One region of the Paenibacillus sp. Y301 genome, then DNA from elsewhere that is predicted to be linked to it. Evidence: predicted binding sites of a transcription regulator. Region 1 holds the regulator's gene; the other holds the start of a gene.
The links. The regulator NrdR, encoded in region 1, represses ribonucleotide reductase genes. The targets are predictions, from matches to a motif close to AACACNATATATNGTGTT.

Region 1 (8,549 bases):
GTGCACCACCAATTACACTGCCGACTGGGCCTCCGACAGTGTCACCAAGTATATCCCCAAGCGTTACGTCATCGGTTCAGACCGAATCGGCGATGCCGACGACTGGTGTGGTAGTATTCATCAACAACATCGAGGCGAAAGCTGGAACAGCAACCGTGAATAAGACGAACAGAAATGACCAGGACAATACATCTATCGTGCTGGTTCAATCCAAGCTGGAAGAGCAAATTACGGGAGCTAAACGTGGGTCGGTTATCACTATTAAAGTTGATTCCCCTTCCGATGTTACTACCGTAGAACTAAGTGGGCCAACACTTCAATACCTGGCACAACATCATGTTATTGTGGATATTCGGACCAAGGATGCTACCTATCGATTGCCTGTCGAACAGCTCGACATTCAGTCGCTGATTGGATCATCTGGAGAATCATCCAGTTTACAAGGGCTTAGAGTTCAGCTTGAAATCGCCAAACCAACAGTGGACACGATGAGGATCGTCAATAACGCTGCGGATCAAGGCGGGTTTGCCCTTATCGTTCCTCCGGTAAACTTTGCCGTGAGGGCGATCTACGACAGTACCGAGAAGGAAGTAACCAAGTTCGGCACGTATATGGAGCGAACGATCGCGCTTCCGGATGGCACAGATTCAAACCAAGTTACGACTGCAATCGTCGTAGAACCTGATGGAACGATCCGTCATGTGCCCACCACGTTTATAACGCTTGATGGCAAGGTCTACGCAAATATATACAGCCTAACGAACAGCACCTATGCCGTCGTTCGGCATTCGATCACCTTCAACGACGTAACCGCTCACTGGGCTAAGGATGCCGTGAACGACCTAGGCTCACGCATGGTTGTTAGCGGTGATGCTAATGGTCTGTTCCACCCTGAACGAAACATTACCCGTGCGGAGTTCGCCGCAATACTTGTTCGAGCCTTGGGAATGAACGAGGATAACGGCGTTACATCGCCTTTCTCGGATATGAATTCGGGGGCATGGTTCAGTGGAGCCGTTCATTCAGCACACACCTATCATCTGATCAACGGCTTTGAGGATGGGACCTTCCACCCTAAGGACAACATTACGCGGGAGCAAGCGATGATGATCATCGCGAACGCGATGAAACTGACCGGCCTGAATGAACAGCATCCTTCTTCTCAAGCGGAGAATGAACTACTCGAGTCTTTCGCGGATGAGGATAGCATAGGCGTCTGGGCAAGAAGTGGCATCGCAACTGGCATACAAGCCGGAATCATCTCTGGTCGCGCTGATAAGAAACTCGCACCGAAATCTTTCATAACGAGAGCGGAAGCCGCCGTGATTGTACAGAAGCTACTTCAGAGATCTGAGCTAATTGAATAATTATCTGGAGTAGTATTCCAAACGTATGCTACTGGATCGGCCTTGGGCACTTGGTCTTATACCCAGGGGGAATGGAAGCTAACCTCTCTCATTGGAACTATCTTTCCGCTTTTAGCTTTGGTTTATTTCTTCACCGAGAAAAGAACAATTAAGGCAGATACGAATTTAAGAACGCTAGGACAATAAGTTCATTCCCTGAGATTAGGCTAAACAACACAAAACCACGTCCTATGGGCGTGGTTGATTTTTATGAATGAATATAGCTTTTAGGGCAGTATAACCAACCACTCCGTGCTCCCTGCCGAGCTAAGCTAAGCCCAGTAATAAATCTTAATTCACTTTGTAGCAAGGTTTCACCTAGATTGTAAAGTCTTGTTCGTATGTTCCCAGGTTATAATGACTTTTCCTTGAGTATATCCTTCTTCTAAGTATTGGATAGCTTCCTTTACTTCACTCGATTTGTAATATCTGTCCATGACCGGTGTTACTTCTCCAGCTTCTAGAAACTTTTGCATCGTCATAAGATCCCCCTTGCTCTGCAATCCGACAATAACGAGGGCCCCCTGGGGCTCAGTACACGTCTGCAGTTTAAGGGCGACCGGTTTCCTACCGTATCGATGATTAGATCATAATGACTTTCACTTTGAGTAAATTCCTCTTGAGTATAATCGATGACATGATCAGCGGCGTATGATTGAACCATCTTTAACATTCCTCGTGCTACACACGCCGGTCACGTTCGCTCCTAAGGATTTGGCTATCTGCACGGCGAAGGTGCACACACCGAATACGTCATCTCCCGGTTGAAACTCCTTCACATTCTTGCCCACCGCTTCAATCCGACCCGCTACATCTGTTCCTATAGCACTGCTCTTTGGTCTGCGCAGCCCTAACTGCGTACGTATGATATAGGGCTTGCCTCTCATGAAATGCCAGTCTAATGGGTTTACGGATACCGCATGAACTTTGACCAATACTTCATTGTCCTTGGGAATAGGTTTTGCTACTTACTCAATATGCAAGTAGTATATCTACTGCACGGTTTTGAATTACAACTACTAAAGTATTGTTTTTGCACAGTGTTATCGTATTAGGGCGGACATCCATTCATCATTTTGAGAATAGGAGGACATATTGATTAAGTTGACATAACAAAAAAACGGCACATCTGCCGTTTCTGATTTAAAATATATGGAGCCTAGGGGGATCGAACCCCTGACCTCATCGCTGCCAGCGATGCGCTCTCCCAGCTGAGCTAAGGCCCCGTATGACTAACAACATTCACTAATTTATCAAATAATGAATGTCGTGTCAATGGTTATTTCCTATTCCCTAGATGTACTCTTGGAGAGGAGATTCTTCAATTCCTTCATAAACATATTAATGTCCTTGAACTGGCGATATACCGAAGCAAACCTTACGTACGCTACTTCGTCAACCCGATATAATTCTTCCATCACTATCTCACCAATCTGCTGACTGTCTACTTCTGTTATAGCCGTATCCCTTAGAGCTTTTTCAACCTCTGAGACGATCATATCGAATTGTTCCACAGACACAGGACGTTTCTCGCATGCTCTAATCAATCCACGCATGACCTTATCACGACTGAATTCTTCACGATTACCATTCTTCTTAATCACAATCAAAGGTGCTTCCTCTACCATTTCAAACGTTGTGAATCTCCGGCTACATTGTTCACATTCACGCCTGCGGCGTATCGATTTATTCTCATTAGCTGGGCGTGAATCCAGTACCTTAGTTCCCGCATAGCTACAATATGGGCATTTCATTATGTTAGCACTTCCCTTTTCACATGAGATTTCTTGAGTAAAATTATCTCCATAAAAATTTCCATATAAATTTAGTTATGAAGATTGCTATTATGACACATAATACTTTTACCAACAGACAGGAGGTGAACGACAATGGCAAACAACAACAGTTCAAATAACTTAGTTGTAACTAAAGCAATAGGTGCCCTAGAACAAATGAAATATGAAATCGCTCAGGAACTTGGAATCAGCATTCCTCAAGATGGATACCAAGGTAACATGACTTCTTACGAGAACGGTTCAATCGGGGGATATATCACTAAACGATTGGTTACTCTTGCAGAACAGCAATTAGCTGGTCAGTTCAGCTAAATTGATTGAATAATGGAGTGTTGGACCGGCGAGAGCTGGACCAGCACTCTTTTTATTCATGACCTTAGAATTCATCGTAAATATCTGTGTACTGATTGTAATAATACACAACGCGCTGAACATAATGTCTAGTTTCGCCGAAAGGAATACTTTTTACCGTGTCATATTGCCCGTCCCAGACCTCTTTGTCGATCCAACTCTTCACTTTGCCAGGTCCAGCATTATAAGCAGCTATCGCAGCGATGTTATTCCCATCGAACTGTTCTAATAACCAAGATACATACCACGTTCCAATACCAATATTCTCATTTGTCTCATGCTTGATATGATACATCGTCACTTCAGGTATTTTCGCCTTCTCCATTGCCCATTTAGCGGTATCCGGCATTAATTGCATAATCCCCAGCGCACCTTTTTTCGATTCCTTACCCGGCTTGAAATTAGTCTCTACTCGGATAATTGAGGCAATAAGAAAAGGATCGACATCGTATTCCTCTGCTTGTGATTGAATCTCTTCTTTGTAATGAATAGGATAAAACCATGACATCCAATTACTATTGAAAAATAACACCACTACGAATGTTAAAAACAGAAGTAAGAGCACTCTTTTCTTACGAAAAAATGTCATAACGACCTCAACTGCAGCCAATATTTATCCAACTGTTGTTCGGTTACAGCCAATGTCTGACTGTTATCAATAACTTGATCTGCTAAAGATCTCTTTACCTCGATATCCATCTGTGACTGAAGCCTCGCCTCTGCTTGTCCATCCGATAATAAATCTCTACTCATCAGACGTTCCTTCTGTATATGACGTGGTGCATAGACTACCCATACTTGTTCGAATATGGATTCAAGTCCTGACTCATACAATAGTGGAATATCTGCCACCACAAGACGTTCAGGATAAGTTGTCTCAAGCTCCAACATTTGTTTTCTAATCTCTTTGCGAATTTCTGGGTGACTGATACTATTTAAAGTTTCAAGGGCTTTTTTATCGCCAAAAACAATACTGCCAAGCTTCTTACGGTCTAACGTACCGTCCTCATGCAATATACCTTGTCCAAAAGACGTAGTAACGGCAGCAAGAACAGGGTTGCCTGGGAGCATAACATCCCGAGCAATAGCATCCGCATCAACAAGCAAAGCTCCCTTCTTGACTAGAAGGGAGGATACTGTACTCTTACCTGTTGCGATACCCCCGGTTAATCCTATATTCATGATTTCACCTCATAACAGCTTCATTATTCCCATTATTATTAACATTAACGCGGGTAGTGCCGTCATATGTCGCGTCCATGATTTTGTAGCAAAACGAAATCCTGCATTCATACCCATAACCAGAAAACTTCCGCTAAATAAAGCGATTACTAATGAAGTTGATAATGGTGAGAACCCCAACAGAGCGGCCCCTAGACCAGCACCAAATGCATCTAAAGATAATGCAATACCTAACCACATAGCCTCATACCCAGAGATGCTTCCCGATTTATCCACATCAGCCGACGAAGGGGTACGCAATATTTGAATAACAAGACCAAACTTACGAATCTCTAAAGAGAATACTTGTCGTTCCATCGGAGGATGGGGTGACTTTTCTATTTTTTTTGCTTTAACAGGTTCCAGTACTTGATCCTTTTCTTTCTGAACAAGCATTTGAATCAATGACCACATTCCCATAACGATCAGAATAATAGCACCAACTACTGAAGCAATAACAGGAGATACAAAATGCGCAAGCAGCACCCCCACCTGCATTGAAATCCCAATGACAACACCCGAAAGTGCTGAAATAATCGCAATGGATAGTAAAGGGATTTTCACTTGCCTTAACCCATATGTAATCCCTACTCCAAAACTATCCAAACTCACAGCAAAAGCCAGCAACGTCAGTGCAAGAATGTGACTGAGCACCCTGTTCCCTCCTATCTGACAGCGGAAATGATCAAGAGTCTAATCAGAAACGATCCGCTTACAGTCGATACGTTCTCCTTATTATATGGAGGGAAAATCAAGGGGTGCACATTCTTTATTCGTTTACGTTATTCATGGGTTGGCATCTTGGACAGTAATGAGTTCCTCTTCCGCCCACAACTGTTTTCTCAACCATCGTACCGCAGTTTAAACAAGGCTTGTTCTGACGGCCATACACAAGAAGCTGTTGTTGGAACATTCCCATTTCACCTTGTCCATTTACATAAGACTTGATAGATGACCCACCTGCTTCAATGGATTCTAACAAAATACTCACAATGGACTTGTGTAACCGTTCAAGTTGTTCATCTTGCAATGAATCTACTGGGGTCTCGGGGTGAATTCCTGCTTTAAATAATGATTCATCCACATAAATATTCCCGATTCCCACGACATATGCCTGATTTAGTAAGACAGGCTTAATCTTTGTTTTCTTACCCATTAGAGTCTTCTTGAATTGTTCGAGCGTAAAAGCCTCATCTAATGGTTCTAAACCTAGCTTGGACAACGGTAGTGACACCATTTCCTCACCTGTAGCAAAAAGATGCATCGTACCAAATTGACGCACATCCTTATAGCGTAATTCCGTACCATCCGTGAAATGAAACACGACATGCGTGTGTTTCTCCATCGGTTCTTCACTCGAATAAAGCCCATATCTGCCTTCCATACGCAAATGAGATACGATGACAAGCCCATCTAATAGAATACGTAGAAATTTACCTCTACGTTCTACACCTAGAATGGTATGCCCTTTAAGCAAAAATGCAAATTCCTCTATATCATCAGGGCGCTGTATAATTCGCGCCAAATGGACACTTACATGATCAATGGTTTTATCTTTTACCAATACGTTTAAGGTTCTTCTTATGGTTTCTACTTCCGGTAGTTCCGGCATGATGTACTCACCTCTATCCCATTATAACGGAATTCCATGACCTTGGGGTACTATTTCGCTTCGTACCAATTGCTACCATAACTAACTTCGGCTTTCAATGGGACAATAAGTGGTAGCGCTTTTCCCATAATTTCCGGTACTAGTACCTTCATAATCTCAAGTTCATCTTCTGGGACCTCAAATACCAATTCATCATGAACCTGAAGCAACATTCTACTCTTCAACTTCTTATCTGAAAGTGCTTGATCCATATGGATCATCGCCAACTTAATGATATCTGCAGCCGTACCTTGAATCGGAGTATTCATAGCAGTCCGTTCAGCGAATGATCGAAGATTGAAGTTACTAGCGTTAATCTCAGGAAGGTATCGTCTTCTCTCCAAAAGAGTCGTGACATATCCGTTCTCTTTCGCTTCTTTGACGATATCCACCATATATTGTTGTACACCTTTGAACACGTCGAAGTATTGCTCTATAAATTTCGCAGCTTCTTTCCGTGTAATGTTGAGGTTCTGAGATAGTCCATAATCGCTGATTCCATACACAATACCGAAGTTTACAGCTTTAGCTGCACGACGCATATTCGAATCAACATCATCAGCACTTACACCGAATACATCCATGGCTGTCTTCGTATGAATATCCATATCGTGTGTGAACGCATCTATCAATCCCTGATCTTTGGAGATGTGCGCCAGAACACGTAACTCGACTTGAGAATAATCGGCTGCTAAGATCGTCCAACCCGGCTCTGAAGGAACGAATACTTTACGGATCTTGCGTCCCTCTTCAAGTCGAATAGGGATATTCTGAAGATTCGGGAATTGACTACTCAAGCGACCTGTCGCAGCAATCGTCTGACGATAATACGTATGAACCTTGCCCGTCTTCGGTGATATTTCCTTCAGTAGACCTTCAACATACGTCGATTGAATTTTCGCAATTGTACGATATTGCAGAATAAGCTGGACAATATCATGATATGGAGCCAATTTCTCAAGAACTTCAGCATCTGTAGAAAATCCTGTTTTTGTCTTTTTAACTACAGGTAGTCCTAGCTTCACAAATAGAATTTCCCCTAACTGTTTAGGAGAATTCAGATTGAATTTCGTATCTGCAATACGGTAAATTTCTTCTTCAAGACGATGAATTTGTTCTTCGAATTCCTTACCAAGCTCTTGTAAGTCGCTCGTGTGCACTTCAATCCCCTGCTTCTCCATATCCGCCAATATCCGGGAAAGAGGCATCTCAAGGTCATGGAACAGCGATTTCATTTTCTTCTCTTCTAATTCCGCTTCTTGTATCGGAATAATGCTAAGAACGGTAGCTGCTTTCCTTGCCAAGTGGTTACTGAGTATATCTACTTCAGGCACCTTGTATTTCGCACCTTTGCCAAAGACATCTTCTTCTATCACGATTGAATCTAAACCATATTTAGAAGCTAAGGCACTTACCGTTTGACTAGATTCTGTTGGATCGAGCAGGTATGCTGCAAGCTGCACATCAAAAGAAACTCCAGCAAAAGGAACCCCATGCCAATGCAATGCGAGATCCATCCGGTGTAAGTCGTATCCACGCTTCGGAATAGTAGGATCTTGTAACCAACTCCGAATGGGTGCTGCTTGTTCTGTGTTCAGCAGTTCAAAAGGGATATAGTCATGCCGTTCTTCCGATGAGAACACTACCCCAATAATCTCTGCTCGATGTGGGTTCTCGCCATAAGTCTCTACATGTAAGACTTTGACATCCGTCAAATGTCCAATAAACTCGTCCATATTGTCCTTATCAATCACCGTCACATCGACATTTAGCTCAGGTTTAGCTTCTTGGCCAGCCACTAATCCCCCTTCACCTGAGAAAGATAACCGTTCAAGAAGTGATTTGAACTCGAGTTTAGCTAGCGCGGGTCCTGCTGTTTCCTGAACTAGACCATGGAATATCATTTCATCCAATGATTTATCTAATTGAACTTCACGATAGATCGTCGCTAATTTCTTACTCATGATCGCATCGTCTGCATGCGTCTCAATCTTTTCTTTCATCTTGCCTTTTAACTCATGCGTATTCGCTAATACCTCTTCTACAGAGCCATATTGATGCAAAAGTTTAAGAGCTGTCTTCTCACCTACTCCTGGAATGCCAGGAATATTATCAGAAGTATCG
Region 2 (8,549 bases), 170 kb from region 1:
AAGTTTTATTAGGTCAGTAATAACCATGAACCGCGTGCTAGCCGTGTATCGGTTAGCACGCGGTTTGTTGTGTATTTATATCATTCGTTGGAAGTTTAATTTCGCGCGAAACTGCGCAAGCTATAGATAAGGTTACCTTACACATCTTACTAATCACAAGATAGAGGGGATGAACGGTTATGGGTGATGAACTGAAATTAGTGAAATACATTACAGAGCAAGTAGTGACATACATTGAAACGCCACGAGAAGAACGGCATACAACTGTAAAAGAACCCTGGACGACGAAATGGTTCGGTATGATTCCGATTAGTCTTAGCTTGTGGAGAACAAATACACGTTCAGCCATTGAAGATTCATGGCAAGAGGAAAGTCATAAAGAGCAAGAACATGTGAATTAGCTAGAACATAAGAAGGGACTATCCCAGAAGTCAATGTAGTTTGACAATTGGGATAGTCCCTTCTTTCTTGTGTTTATTATTTCGTTGCAGTAGAAAAAGCATGGAATTCACCTTGAGCTCGTAGGACGGATAGAGGGAGGTAACGCTGCCCACTAAGACCTGTCCCTGCATATATGGTCTGTTCTGAAACACCTTGATTCGAATGCCACTTCTGAAAGCCTGATATGGCAAAGGGTCCTCCATACTCATCATTACGGTTAGGTGAGGTGAAAATTAAGGAGTTGTGTTGATTGATGTAAGATTCAAACTCTTGGTCCGAATACACAGCTAACTTAGGTGATGTAATCCACATTAGATTCTTTAATGGGTCTCTCTGTCCTTTTCGCAATATCGCTTGCGAGGAAGTGTAAGAGGCATCCGTTATAGAGAAATGGGCGCCACTTAGCCCAGTGTTCTGCATACTGAGTTTCTTCCAGTGTGATTCATCCCATGGTAGAACCTCCATAGTTAGTGCGTTCAGGTATAATGTTTCCTGCTGTCCATATGACACTTTCCATAAGGGCAGAAGTGGAGAGTATAGAGGTTCAATGGTGATTGGATGTAAGGTCTTTTTAGAAGAAGAAGATGATATGAGTTCTAACTGCTCCAGGGTCTGGTGCAGTGATGTTACATGATAGGGTACGGATGCAGAAGTTCCATATTCGCTGAGAGCATATTCCTCAGAATCCGTGTCTTTTGCTGTGAGAATAAGATATCCAAGCTCTTTATCATCCTTAGATACCGTTACGAGCCAACTATGTGTACCAGGACCGAGTGGGAAATATTGAAGCTCAGAATGGGCCCACGACGTAAATACTTGTTGCTCAGAGAGTTGTTGCACGATGGTCTCGGAGAATGTCTTTAATAGCGTAGGAGCAGGATTCAGAAGACTCTGATCCATGGAAAGTGCCCCATCTTTGGATAGTTCAACGATAGTCGGACTAGGACTCGATATGGAATTGTCAGCTGCAGATACAGGTGCAAAGGCTTGAATAGCTGGCATTAACATGTGAAGACTAAGTAGGACGATAATCATTTTAGAGGTTGAAGGCAAGGATTTCATACAATCCACCTTTCTATATAGGTAACTTATTACAGTGTAACGGACAAGCTTTAAAAAGAGTGTTACAAACTGTCACGAGGACCCTCGAAAGAGAGGGCTTTTTTTGCCCTCTTTTAGCGATGAAGGTCATACTAAGCCTATTGGATTGGTCTAAGGTGAAATAGACCGCAGGTTATGGCGGATATTTTCACTTTCGGCTCGTATTGCCATGTCATTTCACTGCGTCTGCAAGTATATTGCTCACGGATATGATCATTCTGCTCTTCTTCAGGTTCATTCATCATATTCTCATAATACGCATCGATAATCGCGAGCTCGTCCTTTAATCGTTCTTGAGCTTGATCTGCCCATTGATAATCAAGCTGGTTAAGCTTAGATGTTAGGCTGGATTGTAATATCTCAGCAGCTTTAGTCACGGATAACTCTGCGGGATTGATGTGAACGTTCTCTGGAAGTCTAGGACTTAGATTCTTTCCTACCAATAAGTGGCGAAAGTCATCGGTAATTTCTCCACTCAATAATGAAATGCCCATGAAATGAAGTTCTTCCTTCTTCACATCACAAGTCATTTCTACTTTGAAACAAACAGCGAGCCAAGGTTCATAGGCAGCAGAGAACAAAGCTCGGCGTTGAAGGTCACCGGGTTGTTCAAATAAGTAAACATAGGAGCCATCTTGGCGAGCAGCATCCCATATTTGTTGAAGTCTCCGACTACCATAACTCACATCTTCACGTTGGATTCGTCCAGGACCAATTCGGGGTGCCGTAGGCGTTACTCCGAAATAACGAGACAGGATGCTGTCTTGCGGTCCACCATTGGGAGCTGGATTGACCGGCACATCTGGAACTGTGTAACGTTCAGGATCAAATACAAAGGTGAAGGACAGAGTCTCAGGTTCAACTCCCGTCCGTTCGACAAATCCCCAATAATAAGGGCGATTCGTTAATTGCTTATCCGCTTGGGGGGACAGCTTCGCCGTGATATGGAAGGGAGACTTCTCGATGACTTGACAGTCGGTTACCTCTAAATAAGTCATGACATGTTGTTGTACTTGATCTGGGGACATACTCATTTCAGGCTTCTTCCTCTCTTACGACCTCGACTTCATCTTCGACTTGTCTCTTTACTTCATCTAATGACTGTCCTAACGAATTCACTTTTTGACGGATTTCCTCATCCGACTGTGACTCTAATACGATCTTATATAAGCTCTTCTCTAGAGATTCTTTCTTTTCGAAACGTTCTAGTATGACATCTAATCCACCAATGACCATTTCGAACATATTAATTTTTTCGTGTAGCAGATTTAGAATATGTTCTTCAATCGTACCGGTGGTAGATAAATTGAATATCTTCACATCATTCTGTTGACCCAATCGGTGGATTCTCCCAATTCGTTGCTCTACACGCATAGGGTTCCAGGGTAAGTCGAAGTTGATCATGTTATGGCAGAACTGTAGATTAATACCTTCGCCGCCGGCTTCCGTCGCAATCATGACTTGCACACGACCGCGGAATAAATCCATCATCCAGTCTTTTTTGCCACGGTTCATCCCCCCACGATAAGGAACACAAGAAATCCCATTGGCACGAAAATACTGTAATAAATACTCTTGTGTGGCACGGTATTCCGTAAATACAATGACTTTTTCGTCCATTTCGCGAATGAGCTCTATCGTTTTTTCCGCTTTGGTGTTGGCCTTAATTTCTTTGATCATATAGACAAGATCCCAGATCTTAGCTCGTTGAGGAGAATCCTCAGCCATTTTTTTGGTCAAGTTAACCAATGTAACGAATACAGCATCACGACTGCTACAGACTTCGCGTTGAAGCGTAACTAGCGATAGCATACTGCTTAGATTACCTCCTGCAACCTGATACTGATCTTTGACATATGAAGTTACCCCATCATATAGTGCTTGTTCTTCAGGGGATAGTTGCAGATTAACGTTCCGAACAGTCCGCTTGGTGAAAATAGTAGGTCCTTCTCCACGGCGATTTCGAATCATGATCTTTGAAAGTTCATCCTTTAATTGCCCTTCATTCTTAGCTATACGCTTATCAACAACAAAGTTCGATGAGAACTCTCCTTGTTTCCCTAGTTGCCCCGGTTTCAGAAGTGTAATCAGGTTAAACAACTCCCCGAGATCATTCTGAACAGGTGTTGCTGTGAGTAGAAGACAGTATTTCTTACGTAATTTTTGAATGAACTGGTAATTGGATGTTTTCTTATTCTTGAGTTTGTGAGCTTCATCAATGATCAGCATGTCGTATTCTTGGTCTAACAAAATATCTTTATGTGGATCTCTCTTCGCTGTATCGATGGACGCAACAACGATATCTGAACCCCAGGAATAGGCCTTTTTCTGTGCGATGGCAGGAACACCAAATTTACTATTCAACTCACGAACCCACTGGAGCACGAGAGAGGCAGGTACGAGAATGAGTACTTTAGAGACAAGTCCACGAATGATATATTCTTTAAGAATAAGTCCGGCTTCTATCGTCTTCCCAAGACCTACTTCATCAGCCAAAATAGCTCTCCCGGACATTTCAAACAACACTCTACGAGCCGTATCAATTTGATGGGGAAGAGGCGTTAGATCCTGCAGATATTTAACACATTGTAATTCATCAAAGCTGGTAACCAAGCGAGACTCTTCACCCTGAATAGCCATCTGGAACAATCGCCAATCGCCCCATGGCCCTCCTTTATCAAGACGGTTCTCCAGATTCTCAAGCCAGCTGTTGTCTATTTCTAGTGGAATGGGTAGAGCGTGTGCTGTCTTCATATGTTGAATGGATGGAGAATTCATGGTTCAGCCCTCCTTATTAGAATCTTGTAAAGTGTAGTATGCACGGAAGTTGTTAAGTTCATAACTATAGATATCCATAGGTTGTTCATATTTTAACTTCATGGTAGCCATGAATCCCTAGCGCTGTATGAGTTTGAGTGAATTTTCAATGTTTTTTCTTAATCTATGGGTAAAAAAATGAGAAAATTGAAGAAAACTGAAGATAGTCTAACATGGATGGGCTTTCTTGCCTTAAATTTCGCTAATGAAAGATAGAGTACCAAGATGTAGTGTAGTATAATGGTATGAGTACAATATATTGAGGAATATCGGTCTTGGTTATCCTTATTAAGTTTTTATAGCAATATATTAGGAGGGTGTTTTTTTTGAGTGATTTACAGCGTACAAGTCGATTAGAGGGCTTAAGTGAGAAAATATTTCTAGATAGATATGCTTGGAAAGATGCGGATAGTAATAACGCCAAGGTAGGCGATGTTGTTCTTGTCTTGACGAAGGATGATCCAAAGTTCCCTACAAAAGAAGTGGGGGAAATTGTAAAACGTGAAGGTAGAATTGCAACCGTAAAAACACGGAGCGGAGAGCTCGTTGAGTCAGACATAGATAAACTTACATTAAATATTGAGAAGACTCCTGAAGAGATGTGGGACCGTTTAGCACAGGCGATGTCAAGAGCAGAGGCAACACCTGAACTTCAAGCTGAATGGGAAGACAAGTTCCGTTATCTATTGGATGATTGGAAGCTGGTACCGGGAGGAAGAATTGCTGCAGGTGCGGGTGCGAGTGAAGAGTTAACACTGTTTAACTGTTATGTGATACCTTCTCCGCAAGATAGTCGTGGTGGCATTATGAAGACCCTATCTGAAATGACGGAGATTATGGCGCGTGGTGGTGGCGTAGGGATTAATTTATCTTCTCTTCGTCCGCACAGAGCTATTGTTAGAGGTGTGAATGGTTCTTCAAGCGGTGCAGTATCTTGGGGAGGGTTATTTAGTTATACAACAGGCTTAATTGAACAAGGCGGAAGCCGACGTGGCGCGCTGATGTTGATGATTAATGATTGGCACCCCGACGTTCTAGATTTCATTACCGTGAAACAGACCATGGGACAGGTGACGAATGCGAATCTCTCTGTGTGTGTGAGTAATGGATTCATGAAGGCGGTTAAGGAAGATTTAGATTGGGAATTGGTATTTCCAGACACTACGGAGCCTGACTACAATGAAGTATGGGATGGCGATCTAGAGAAATGGAAGATAGCAGGTCGTAAAGTTATTCCTTATCGTACGGTGAAAGCACGTGAAATATGGAATACGATCATTGAAGCAGCATGGAAATCTGCCGAACCTGGTGTTGTCTTCATGGAACACTATAATGATATGTCGAATAGTTGGTACTTTAATCCGATTATTTGTACGAACCCTTGTGGTGAGCAAGGTCTACCGGCTTGGGGAGTATGTAATTTATCTGCGATTAATTTATCCAAGTTCTACGATGAAGAGAAACATGATGTAAATTGGGACGACCTAGCAACAACGACCCATTATTCAGTACGCTTCTTGGATAATGTTATTAATACAACACCTTATCACTTTGATGAGAATGAGAAGAACCAGAAGAATGAACGACGTGTAGGTCTGGGTACGATGGGCCTTGCAGAGTTAATGATTAAGTTAAACATACGTTATGGTAGTCCAGAATCTTTAGTTTTCTTAGATAAAATCTATGGATTTATGGCTCGTGAAGCTTATTTGGCGTCAGCGGATATTGCGGCTGAGAAAGGTTCTTTCCCAGCATTTGATGCGGAGAAATACCTACAGAGCGGATTTATGCGTAATATGACAGAGGAGTTCCCAGAAGTAGGGGAAGCTATTAAAAACAAGGGAATGCGTAACGTTACCGTGATTACCCAAGCTCCTACAGGCAGTACAGGAACGATGGTTGGTACATCAACGGGTATTGAACCGTACTTTGCTTTCAAATATTTCCGTCAGAGCCGCTTAGGTTACGATGAGCAATTCGTGCCGATCGCGCAAGAATGGCTTGAAGCACATCCTGGTCAAGCCTTGCCAGATTATTATGTAACAGCAATGGATCTATCTGCAAAAGATCACATTCGTGTACAAGCAGCGATTCAACGCTGGGTAGATAGTTCTATTTCAAAGACAGCCAACTGTCCTTCGGACTTTACAGTGGAAGAAACAGCAGAGTTGTATGAGATGGCATTCGATCTTGGTTGTAAAGGCGTGACGATCTACCGTGATGGTAGCCGCGATCAACAAGTCTTAAATACGAGTAAGAAGGAAGAGCCAGAAACAGCAGATGTTTCGGTATCTGAAGAGCAAGCAGAACAGCAGGCTGCAGATCATTTCGCAGGAGAAGATGCAGCGCTTGAATCATTAAGTGGTAATCTAACTGTTGAGAAGAGTGTAGAATCCACAAGTAAGAAAGTGCTAGATAAGCAGTATAAGAGTCGCCCACAAGTTCTTCGTGGTGCAACTTATAAGATCAACACACCATTCGGAATGGCATATATAACTATTAATGATCTGGATGGTATTCCTAGCGAGATATTCTTGAATGTAGGTAAAGCGGGTTCTGATGTATTTGCTATGGCAGAGGCCTTAGGCCGTGTATGTTCCTTGTTCCTTCGTTATGGAGACCATGGATTTAAAGTAGAACTTCTAATTAAGCATCTCAAAGGAATCGGTGGCTCCGGTGCTATCGGCTTCGGTGTGAATCGCGTAGAATCGATTGCGGATGCTGTAGCCAAAGCATTGGAAGCTCATATTCAGATTGATGTGGGTAGAGAACATGATCCAGCACCAGTAGCAGCAACGCTTGCGATGGAATCGACCGTGAGTCACGGAAGTGGAGACGGTGGTCATAAACATAGCGCTGTAGAAACATCACGTGACCTGTGTACAGCCTGTGGTACGGCATCTTTGATTAATGTCGAGGGATGTAAGACGTGCAGTAACTGTGGGTATAGTAAGTGTTCGTAAGCTTCGAGTGAATTTACAATAGGCTTAATGTTGTTGTGATGGATCATGAAAGCTGCGAAAATATCTACAAAAGTTGCGAAAAGTGAATCATAGAAACTAAGAAAAGTTAACATTATACATTTGGTTGTATAAAAATACTGATGGTTGAGCATACGCCTACAGATCTAATGATCTGTAGGCATTTGTTTAATGGTTTCCTTTTAATGAAGTTGTAGACTGATTTCTTATTTTTAAAACCTTGATGGGGGGATGATCGTTTTCAAAAAGATTACTACAAATTTCTCAAATGCAATTCAGCAAAATTAAGGAGGATTATCCCGAGATTCTTTCGGAATTATGTCTTTTATTAAAAAAACTTATTCACGGCTTAATGGGTGAACCAAGTCTGCATGACCCATTAGACTTTCAAGTGATTCTCCATCGACAAGCAGATCGATGCTGTGAACTTCCTCAAACTGAAAAAATGTTTCTCTAAGTGCATCTAGAGCTAGAAGCTCTCCTCCAGAACCTAATCTTGCTTCATCCGGAATATGCACATCTAATATCAACATTCCTTGATTGAATTTTGTTGATAGTAAGTCAATCTTGTTCCACAAGGAGATCAACCCGGTTTGATCCTTACTCTGGAAAGCGGCAAATGTTGCACTGTATTTGTCAGAGTTATCTTCAAAAGTAATTTCCTTCGTACTCTTCACTAGTCGGGTTAGTTGAGCATCACCGTAATAAACCTGAATTTCTTGAGTTTTCTTGTTCTTCTCTTCCTGATCAGCTCCCTGTGGAATTCCAGTACTTGCAGGATTAGAACCTTGCACCGGCCCTGAAGAAGTGGGCTTGTTTCCACAACCTACGGCTAATAAACTGATTACACATACCAAGATAGCAAGATGAATTCCTTTTTTCATAGAAGCACATCCTCTTTATTTTTTTGCTGTCTTATAGCTTCAGATACTCTTTTATCCCATCTACGATGGCTTGAGCTGCTTTAGATTGAACGCTCTCTGACATCATAGCCTCTTCATCAGACTTATTACTTAAAAAACCCACTTCGAGAAGAACTGCGGGCATCGTTGTATCTCTAATGACTTCTAAGCTACCGTTTTTCACACCACGATCGTTTAGTCCCATTGCATTGATTAAATACTTATGAACGATGTTTGCAAGTTCCTTACTATTTGCGCGCTGGTAATAGAACGTCTCAGTTCCCGTTACCAGTGGGGAAGAAGGTAC

Region 2: the regulator NrdR is predicted to act here: its motif matches at 4,608-4,625, upstream of AC1D69_RS07770 (adenosylcobalamin-dependent ribonucleoside-diphosphate reductase).

The regions. Positions count from the first base shown of each region.
Region 1 is NZ_JCAIUL010000003.1:108,637-117,185, reverse strand. Features, by position in the region: gene AC1D69_RS06960 (NHL domain-containing protein) at 1-1,367, shown strand, start outside; gene AC1D69_RS06955 (zinc-binding dehydrogenase) at 1,721-1,888, opposite strand; gene AC1D69_RS06950 (zinc-binding dehydrogenase) at 1,885-2,070, opposite strand; gene AC1D69_RS06945 (alcohol dehydrogenase catalytic domain-containing protein) at 2,048-2,341, opposite strand; tRNA gene AC1D69_RS06940 (tRNA-Ala) at 2,560-2,632, opposite strand; gene nrdR (transcriptional regulator NrdR) at 2,693-3,160, opposite strand; gene AC1D69_RS06930 (alpha/beta-type small acid-soluble spore protein) at 3,296-3,514, shown strand; gene AC1D69_RS06925 (lytic transglycosylase domain-containing protein) at 3,579-4,142, opposite strand; gene coaE (dephospho-CoA kinase) at 4,139-4,735, opposite strand; gene ytaF (sporulation membrane protein YtaF) at 4,745-5,428, opposite strand; gene mutM (DNA-formamidopyrimidine glycosylase) at 5,544-6,386, opposite strand; gene polA (DNA polymerase I) at 6,437-8,549, opposite strand, start outside.
Region 2 is NZ_JCAIUL010000003.1:276,894-285,442, forward strand. Features, by position in the region: gene hflC (protease modulator HflC) at 1-20, shown strand, start outside; gene AC1D69_RS07750 (YqzE family protein) at 180-401, shown strand; gene AC1D69_RS07755 (hypothetical protein) at 478-1,503, opposite strand; gene AC1D69_RS07760 (YqhG family protein) at 1,641-2,576, opposite strand; gene AC1D69_RS07765 (DEAD/DEAH box helicase) at 2,578-4,320, opposite strand; gene AC1D69_RS07770 (adenosylcobalamin-dependent ribonucleoside-diphosphate reductase) at 4,686-7,322, shown strand; gene AC1D69_RS07775 (GerMN domain-containing protein) at 7,679-8,224, opposite strand; gene AC1D69_RS07780 (N-acetylmuramoyl-L-alanine amidase family protein) at 8,256-8,549, opposite strand, start outside.